2 regions of the Providencia manganoxydans genome follow, and region 2 is predicted to be linked to the other one. Evidence: predicted binding sites of a transcription regulator. Region 2 holds the regulator's gene; the other holds the start of a gene.
What was found. Region 2 encodes PurR, which represses purine synthesis genes. Its sites were predicted from a motif close to CANGCAAACGTTTGCNTG; they were not measured.

Region 1 (4,412 bases), 1.3 Mb from region 2:
GCTAAACAGTGGGGAATTTGTGGTTGCCATTTCAACTCCAGTCACACTACCGGTTTTATTGGCGAAAGCGGCAGCGAAGTAAAACGCAAGATGCCCGAAAAATCGGGCATTGTATTATCTATACTCTAAATAATTCGAGGTGCAGCTAGTCGACAAACGAGTAAGTCGCTAAGAGCAGACATAGGCATGTGGCTAAGTACGAGTGAGCAATAGCTCACCATACCTAAATACACAGTGCTGCATCTTGAAATATGACGAGTGTGGCTATTTTCGCTGTTTATTTGCTTCGATACCAGCCTAATTTTGTATTAGCCCACTCAATGCCAATTTTATACTCATTTGGCAGCATACTCACTAAGGACGTGAGAGTATTTATCAGCGCTAAACTATCGCTGTGTGTTAGGTTTAAATGGCCCACTTTGCGAGCAGGACGCACTTCTTTTTCATACCAGTGCAAATGGACTAACGGTAAACTTAACCATTGTGCGTTTACTGCTGTACCAATCAAGTTCACCATAACGGATGGGCTAAACACTTCAGGTGATGGCATCGGTAAGTCTAAAATAGCGCGTAAATGTAGTTCAAATTGGCTAATCGAAGCGCCATTTTGCGTCCAATGGCCGCTGTTGTGTACACGAGGTGCAATTTCATTAATCAGTAATTTATCGCCAACCACAAAACACTCCATTGCCATCACACCAATATAATTGAGCTCATTCATGACAGCGCTTAACATTTGTTGAGCTTGCTGTTGTTGTGGGTTAGATGTTTTAGGAAAGGCGACACTGGTACGTAAAATGCCCTCTTGGTGAAGGTTATGGGTGATAGGATAAAACACACACTCACCAGCGCGATTACGCGCACCAATCACAGAGATTTCAGCATCAAATGGGATCCCTTGCTCGACAATGCATTCACCGTAGATTTCATCTGGGAGGCTGGTTTCATCACCGGGGCGAACTCGCCATTGGCCGCGCCCATCATAGCCGCCAGTCCTACGTTTCACGATCAAAAAATCACCGAGTGTGGCAAATAGCTCAGGCCATTGTGATTTAGACTCAAGTGCTGTCCAAGGCGCTGTAGCTAAATGTAATGAATCAAACAGCGTTTTTTGTGGAAGCCTATCCGCTAAACGTGGAAATATATCACGGTTAATGAATGCATTATGGCGTTCTAACTCTTTAGTTAATGGTGTTTCAGGCCAACGTTCAATTTCAGCGGTGATCACGCTTTGCTGATAAGGAACGGCTTCAGGCTCTGCATCTAAACCCACAGGGAAGACAGCGATACCAAGAGGTTCACCTGCTTGGCGCAACATTCGCCCTAACTGACCATTACCAAGAACACAAACCGGTTTCATTGCGCCTCCCGAGGATCAGGATTATTTAGCACATCATTAGTTTGTGTTTCACGCCATGTGGTTAAACGAGCAAACAGAGTTGCGTCAGTGGTAGCAAGGATCTGCGCTGCTAAAAGAGCCGCATTTGCTGCGCCTGCTTTACCAATTGCCAATGTGCCAACAGGGATCCCTTTAGGCATTTGTACGATGGAATAAAGGCTATCAACACCACTTAATGCCGCGCTCTGTACTGGAACACCTAATACCGGCACTAAGGTTTTCGCCGCTAACATACCCGGTAAATGGGCTGCGCCACCAGCACCTGCTATGATCACATCGAATCCATTATCTTTAGCTTGCTCGGCAAAAGAAAACAATTTGTCTGGAGTACGGTGCGCAGAGACTATTTCAACGTGAAACGGCAATTGCAGCTCAGTTAATACATCAGCAGCATGTTGCATTGTCGTCCAGTCACTCTTAGAACCCATAACAATGGCGATTTTTGCCGCAGATTGAGCAGGTACTTGGGCAGTCATGTGGTGTGATCCCTGTGGTTAATAAATTTTCACCGTAAGGTGGGAAAAATGAATTGCCCTGATCATATCATGGTAACTGAGTAAGGAAAACGTTTGCGTGGTTAAAATATCAGCAAACGAATGCGTGTTAGAGGGAATAATTTATTCAGGTTGGAATGGGAAAAAAATTAAATCGATACCTTGTTTATCGATAACAAATGCGGAACCCTCATGGTGCCATGCACCCAAAACACCACGGAAGCACTGTTTATCACCCACGGTAACCTCATGAATAGCAGGACGGTGTGTATGACCGTGGATCATCCAGTCAGCTTGATGGTGGTTTAAAGCATTAATCACGGCTTGTGGGTTCACATCCATGATGGATTCGGCTTTCATACTGCTGGCATATTGGCTATTTTTACGCATTTTTTCCGCAATACGGCGACGAATAAATAAAGGTAACATCAGGAAAATACGTTGGATCCATGGGGTGTGTACTTTTTTGCGGTAATCTTGATAGGCTTGATCATCAATGCATAAGGTATCACCATGCAAGATAAGTATCCGCTTTCCATATAATTCAAGTAAGGTTTCTTGCGGTAAGATTGTCATGCCACACTGTTTGGCATAGCGTTGACCCAATAAAAAGTCACGATTACCATGGATAAAGTAGCAAGGAATACCTCGTTCACTGAGCATTTTTAGGCTGTCTGCCACTTGCTGGTGAAGTTCGGTTTGGTCATCATCGCCAATCCAATAATTAAAGAAATCACCAAGTATATATAGGCTGTCGGCATGGATGGCTTGCTGATGAATAAAATTGATAAAACCGGCGGTGATCGCCGGTTCATCTTCACTCAAATGCAAATCTGCAATGATATAAGTGGACATGTGTGCCTAATTATTCACCGACAGTCACTTTTTCGATCAGAACATCTTCACGTGGAACGTCTTGGTGATAACCGCTATTGCCTGTTGAGACACCTTTGATCTTATCAACCACGTCCATACCTTCAACCACTTCTGCAAATACGCAGTAGCCCCAGCCATCTGGGCGCTCTGAACGGAAGTTTAGGAAGTCGTTATCAACCACGTTGATGAAGAATTGTGCTGTCGCTGAATGTGGGTCGTTAGTACGAGCCATTGCGAGCGTACCACGAGTGTTTTTTAAGCCGTTGTTAGCTTCGTTTTTGATCTGTGCTTTAGTGTCTTTTTGCTTCATGCCTGGTTCGAAACCGCCACCTTGGATCATGAAACCGTTAATAACACGGTGGAAAATGGTATTATCGTAAAAACCTTCACGGCAGTAATTTAAAAAGTTTTCGACGGTTACTGGAGCTTTATCGTCAAAAGTTTTAATAACAATGTCACCGTGATTGGTATGAAAAGTAACCATAATAGCTATCCTGAATAATTGTATTTTATACACCTTCTGAAGAAGGCGTTGTTGTCACAAAGTTTATATCACAGATGAAACGCGACTTGAAGTGACAGAGCTTGATCCGCTAATGAAAAATATACCCGAAATCCTTCAAGTGCAGCGGTGTTGACGACACTCAGCTAGCGGAATCACATCGTTTATCTATGCTTCTCGCCTATCTTCACTTGTCGTCTACCTGCAACGCGAATTATTTGGCGTATAGACGGATAAATACTGTGGTTAAATCTTGCATTATTACTGTGTTCAGGTTTGAATACTGTGTTATTTTATAAAAATTAATATCTTTTATAATTATAGCTATAATGCGCTCAAACGAGCGATGCTCTAAAACACACGTACAGATAACATGGAATAATCAGATGCTACAGATTTTTAATACACTGAGCCGTCAAAAAGAAGAATTTAAGCCTATTCACTCAGGAAAAATTGGGATGTACGTGTGTGGCATTACCATTTACGACTTGTGTCATATTGGTCATGGGCGTACGTTTGTGGCATTCGATGCTATCAGCCGTTACCTGCGTTATTTAGGCTATGATTTAAACTATGTGCGTAACGTGACTGATATTGACGATAAAATCATCAAACGTGCAGCAGAAAATGGTGAATCTGTTGAAGAACTGACGACCCGTATGTTGGCTGAAATGCATAAAGATTTTGATGCATTAAATATCTTACGTCCTGATAGCGAGCCACGTGCAACACAGCATATTAAAGAAATTATTGAAATCACCGAGTTGCTGATCCAACGTGGTCATGCTTATGTGGCAGATAATGGCGATGTTATGTTTGAAGTTAAAACCGATGAAAACTACGGTTTGCTATCACGCCAAGATCTGGAACAGCTGCAAGCAGGCGCTCGTGTTGAAGTCGCTGATATTAAACGCAATCCAATGGACTTTGTGTTGTGGAAAATGTCGAAAGAGGGGGAGCCTAGCTGGGAGTCACCTTGGGGCCTAGGCCGTCCGGGTTGGCATATCGAATGTTCGGCGATGAACAGCAAAGCTTTAGGCAACCATTTTGATATTCATGGTGGCGGTTCTGATCTGATGTTCCCACATCATGAAAATGAAATCGCGCAATCGTCATGTGCGCATGATGGTCCATATGTCAA
Region 2 (4,412 bases):
TCATCCATTTGCAACTTTTGATACAGCTGCACTAAGCGGTCTAGTCTTTGGTCAGACTATCTTAGCAAAAGCGTGTGTTACCGCAGGGATCCCCTTTGATGGTAAGCAAGCACATGGTGCGCTCTATGATACTAACCGTACAGCCCTACTTTTCTGTGAATTAGTCAATAAATGGAAAAAGTTAGGTGGGTGGCCATTAGCCGAACAAGACTAGTTGATTCAACGTCTCATAGCAAAAAACCGTATTAGCCAATCAGGGACTAATACGGTTTCTTAGAATTATTTAGACTATCTCTACAGGGAAATTACTCTGCACTTGCCTCATCAGCTGAGCGATACTTATCAGCTGTTTCTTTAATCAGTGCTTGTAATTCACCACGCTGATACATTTCCATGATAATGTCACAACCCCCTACTAACTCACCATCAACCCACAATTGTGGGAACGTTGGCCAATTAGCATATTTTGGTAGTTCTGCACGGATATCAGGATTTTGCAGAATATCGACATAAGCGAAACGTTCACCACAAGCAGATAGAGCTTGAACTGCCTGAGCAGAAAAACCACAGCTAGGAAGCTTAGGAGAGCCTTTCATGTACAGCAGAATTGGATTTTCTTTGATTTGGCGTTCGATTCTTTCAATTGTCGTCATTTTTTTACTTCCTTAAAGCTTGGGTGCTGGTTTTGCAGTCAGTAAACAATCGCAAATGCAGATGATGCAACTGTTACTAAGCGAGAATATTTGACCGAAAATATTACTACACATTGTTTCATACAATATGCCAGTTTTACAGGGGCATTACTATAACACCCTCAAATAGAAAAAGGGATTTTTTCTCTATCAGTCTTTTAAAGATAGTTAAATCAAATTAGCTTTATTCTAGCAAACGCATTTTGTGATTTTAGGCTTTATTATCTATATGATTTTACGATGTATTTATATGCTGAATTTGTTAATATAGTACAATGATGCACATGACCATATTTTTATTGTGGTATAATGCGCTAATGACGATAAAATGATACATACAGTGCGCTATATTTTAGTATGTACATGATTAAAAAGACAATTACTCGCTCAACTTTGAGCATCACACCCATACGTGTTGTTTAAAACGCAAACAAGGAGTACGCAATGTCATTTGAACTACCCGCTCTACCTTATGCAAAAAATGCACTAGAACCTTATATCTCTGAAGAGACGTTAGAGTACCACTATGGCAAACATCACAATACTTATGTTGTTAACCTCAACAACTTAGTAAAAGGTACCGCTTTCGAAGGTAAATCCCTAGAAGAAATCATTAAAACTTCTGATGCTGGCATTTTTAACAATGCTGCACAAGTGTGGAACCACACTTTCTATTGGCACTGTTTAGCACCAAATGCAGGCGGCGAACCTACAGGTAAAGTTGCTGATGCAATAAATAAAGCATTTGGTTCATTCGCTGACTTCAAACAACAATTTACCGATGCAGCAATCAAAAACTTTGGTGCCGGTTGGACTTGGTTAGTGAAAAAAGCAGATGGTAGCTTAGCAATTGTTAATACATCTAATGCTGCAACACCAATCTCTGGTGATGATAAGCCTATCCTGACAGTCGATATTTGGGAGCACGCTTACTATATTGACTACCGTAATGCACGTCCAAAATATTTAGAAAACTTCTGGTCACTCGTAAACTGGAAATTTGTTGAAGAAAATCTTGCTTAACTGATTTTTGGCAACATTTAGGGCGAGCAGTGCTCGCCCTTTGTGATCTTACCTTTGCTATTTAAAGGCAAAATTAAAAAATATGTATTGCAAATGTGATGATCACTGCCAAAGAACCAATTGCTGCTAATAATCCGAATTTAAAATCTGTATCCATGAGTTCCTCTCATTATCAAGAACAGTTAACCAGCCATTTGACCCTATACTGTATAAGGTTAAATAAGTATGACATGACGATTTATAAAAACCAGTGTCTATATCACAGGTTATAACATCAATTATTTCTTTTGTTTTTGCGCTAGATCAGACAAAATCCATAACAAATCGCTAAATTATTGCCAGTTAAGTAACTATGCCTCAATATGCTGGTAATTTTTAATAAGTATTCATAACAAGACCGATTATTGGTCAGGAGTTTTTTTTTCCCATGGCAACGATTAAAGATGTGGCGAAGCGTGCTAATGTCTCCACCACAACTGTATCCCATGTAATTAATAAAACGCGCTTCGTAGCCGATGATACTAAGGCTGCTGTTTGGGCTGCGATAAAAGAACTCAACTATTCGCCAAGTGCTGTTGCTCGTAGTTTAAAAGTTAACCATACTAAGTCGATTGGCTTACTTGCCACATCGAGCGAAGCCCCTTATTTCGCAGAAGTTATTGAATCTGTCGAAAACAGTTGTTATGAAAAAGGTTACACACTCATTCTTTGTAACTCACATAATAACTTAGGTAAACAGCAAGCTTACTTACAAATGCTTGCTCAAAAACGTGTTGATGGCCTTCTGGTGATGTGCTCTGAGTACCCAGAAAAGCTCATTAGCATGTTAGAAGATTACCGTAATATCCCTATGGTCGTTATGGATTGGGGGACGTCGCGAGGTGATTTTACTGATAGCATTATTGATAATTCATTTCATGGTGGTTACTTGGCGGGTCGTTACTTAATTGATCGTGGGCATCGTGATATTGGGGTGATCCCAGGCTCACTTGAGCGGAACACGGGGATTGGTCGCCTCACCGGCTTCCGAAAAGCAATGGAAGAAGCCAAAGTCACTTTACGTGATGAGTGGATTGTACAGGGAGACTTTGAACCTGAGTCCGGCTATAAAGCAATGATGCAAATCTTAAGTAACAAACAAAAACCAACAGCGGTCTTTTGTGGTGGTGATATTATGGCTATGGGAGCCATTTGCGCTGCCGATGAGATGGGGCTGCGTGTTCCACAAGATATTTCTATCATTGGCTATGATAATGTGCGTAATGCACGCTATTTTACCCCTGCACTCACCACTATCCACCAGCCCAAAGAACGTCTAGGCCAAATGGCCTTTACTATGCTACTCGACCGTATCGTGAATAAGCGTGAAGACGCACAAACCATTGAAGTGCACCCACGTTTAGTCGAGCGCCGTTCTGTTGCTGATGGACCATTTATTGATTATCGCCGTTAACCGTTAAGGTGCTAACCACTCAGCGTTGAGAGTTTGACTGTCTCCAAGATATTCAAGTAACCAACTCAACGCTGGTGATGTATTTTTTTCAACCCAAGTTAAGCAGCAAGGGCTTGGTGGAAAAGGCTGTGATAACTCTAATGGGACTAACTTACCCTGCGTACAATACGGCGCTGCGCGATGTTCCGGAACCATGCCGACACACAGCTCATTAACTAAACACACCATACCATCTTCCCAATAAGGTACCACAAGGCGCCGTTGGTTATCTAATGCCCATGTATCTCTTTTAGGAAGATTTCTTGAAGTATCTTCAAGGCATAAACTCGGGTAATCACGCATTTGATCATCTGTTAGTTTCCCTTCAATTTTTGCCAATGGGTGATTTGGCGCTGCAACACACCACCATGACATAAAGCCCATATCACGAAAACTGTAACGTTCTCCGATGGGTGAAGCTCTGGTTGCCCCAATTGCTACATCCACTCGACCATCAGCCAATGCATCCCATACACCATTAAAAACTTCAGGGTGAATATATAATTCGATATCCGGAAAATGACGATAGAAATCTAATATCAGTTGCTGTGTCCGTTGAGGTTTCACAATACAATCAACAGCAATACTAAACTGCCCTCTCCAACCATTAGCTGCCTGTTGGCATTGATGACGCGTTTGTGTCATTTTTTTGATGACTGAGCGCCCTTGCTTGATAAATATCTCCCCAGCTTCCGTCAAGACGACATCGCGATGACGGCGTTCAAATATTGGTACAGCAAGCCATTCCTCCACTTGCTTAACGGTATAGCTAATTGCGGAAGGGACACGATGTAATTCCTCTGCTGCGCCACTAAAACTCCCGGTTCTTGCAACCGCATCAATCACTTCTAACGCATGCGCTGACCACATAACGATACCTTTCAAAAATTTTGATAGCAGGATCCAAATATTACCGTTTCACAATGTAAAAATATAGCCTATACAATAGCGTACATATTAACAATTTTGTAAACTCTAGAAAGTAAATCGCTATGACAAATACTGTGACGAAAAACTCCCCAGGTTTTATGCTCTACCTTGCTGGACTGAGCATGTTAGGGTTTCTAGCCATCGATATGTACCTCCCTGCATTTGGCTCTATGCAAACGGCATTAAATACCACTGAAGGGGCAATTAGCGCCTCCTTAAGTATCTTTCTTGCTGGTTTTGCCTTCGCACAACTGCTATGGGGACCTTTGTCAGAC

Region 1: the regulator PurR is predicted to act here: its motif matches at 1,958-1,975, upstream of purE (5-(carboxyamino)imidazole ribonucleotide mutase).

Annotation. Positions count from the first base shown of each region.
Region 1 covers NZ_CP067099.1:1,335,850-1,340,261, forward strand. The annotation lists gene JI723_RS05765 (MFS transporter) at 1-30, opposite strand, end outside; gene purK (5-(carboxyamino)imidazole ribonucleotide synthase) at 278-1,360, opposite strand; gene purE (5-(carboxyamino)imidazole ribonucleotide mutase) at 1,357-1,875, opposite strand; gene lpxH (UDP-2,3-diacylglucosamine diphosphatase) at 2,017-2,748, opposite strand; gene ppiB (peptidylprolyl isomerase B) at 2,759-3,253, opposite strand; gene cysS (cysteine--tRNA ligase) at 3,658-4,412, shown strand, end outside.
Region 2 covers NZ_CP067099.1:2,597,862-2,602,273, forward strand. The annotation lists gene rnt (ribonuclease T) at 1-214, shown strand, start outside; gene JI723_RS11650 (Grx4 family monothiol glutaredoxin) at 306-653, opposite strand; gene sodB (superoxide dismutase [Fe]) at 1,137-1,715, shown strand; gene cydH (cytochrome bd-I oxidase subunit CydH) at 1,789-1,872, opposite strand; gene purR (HTH-type transcriptional repressor PurR) at 2,143-3,168, shown strand; gene punR (DNA-binding transcriptional activator PunR) at 3,172-4,077, opposite strand; gene punC (purine nucleoside transporter PunC) at 4,200-4,412, shown strand, end outside.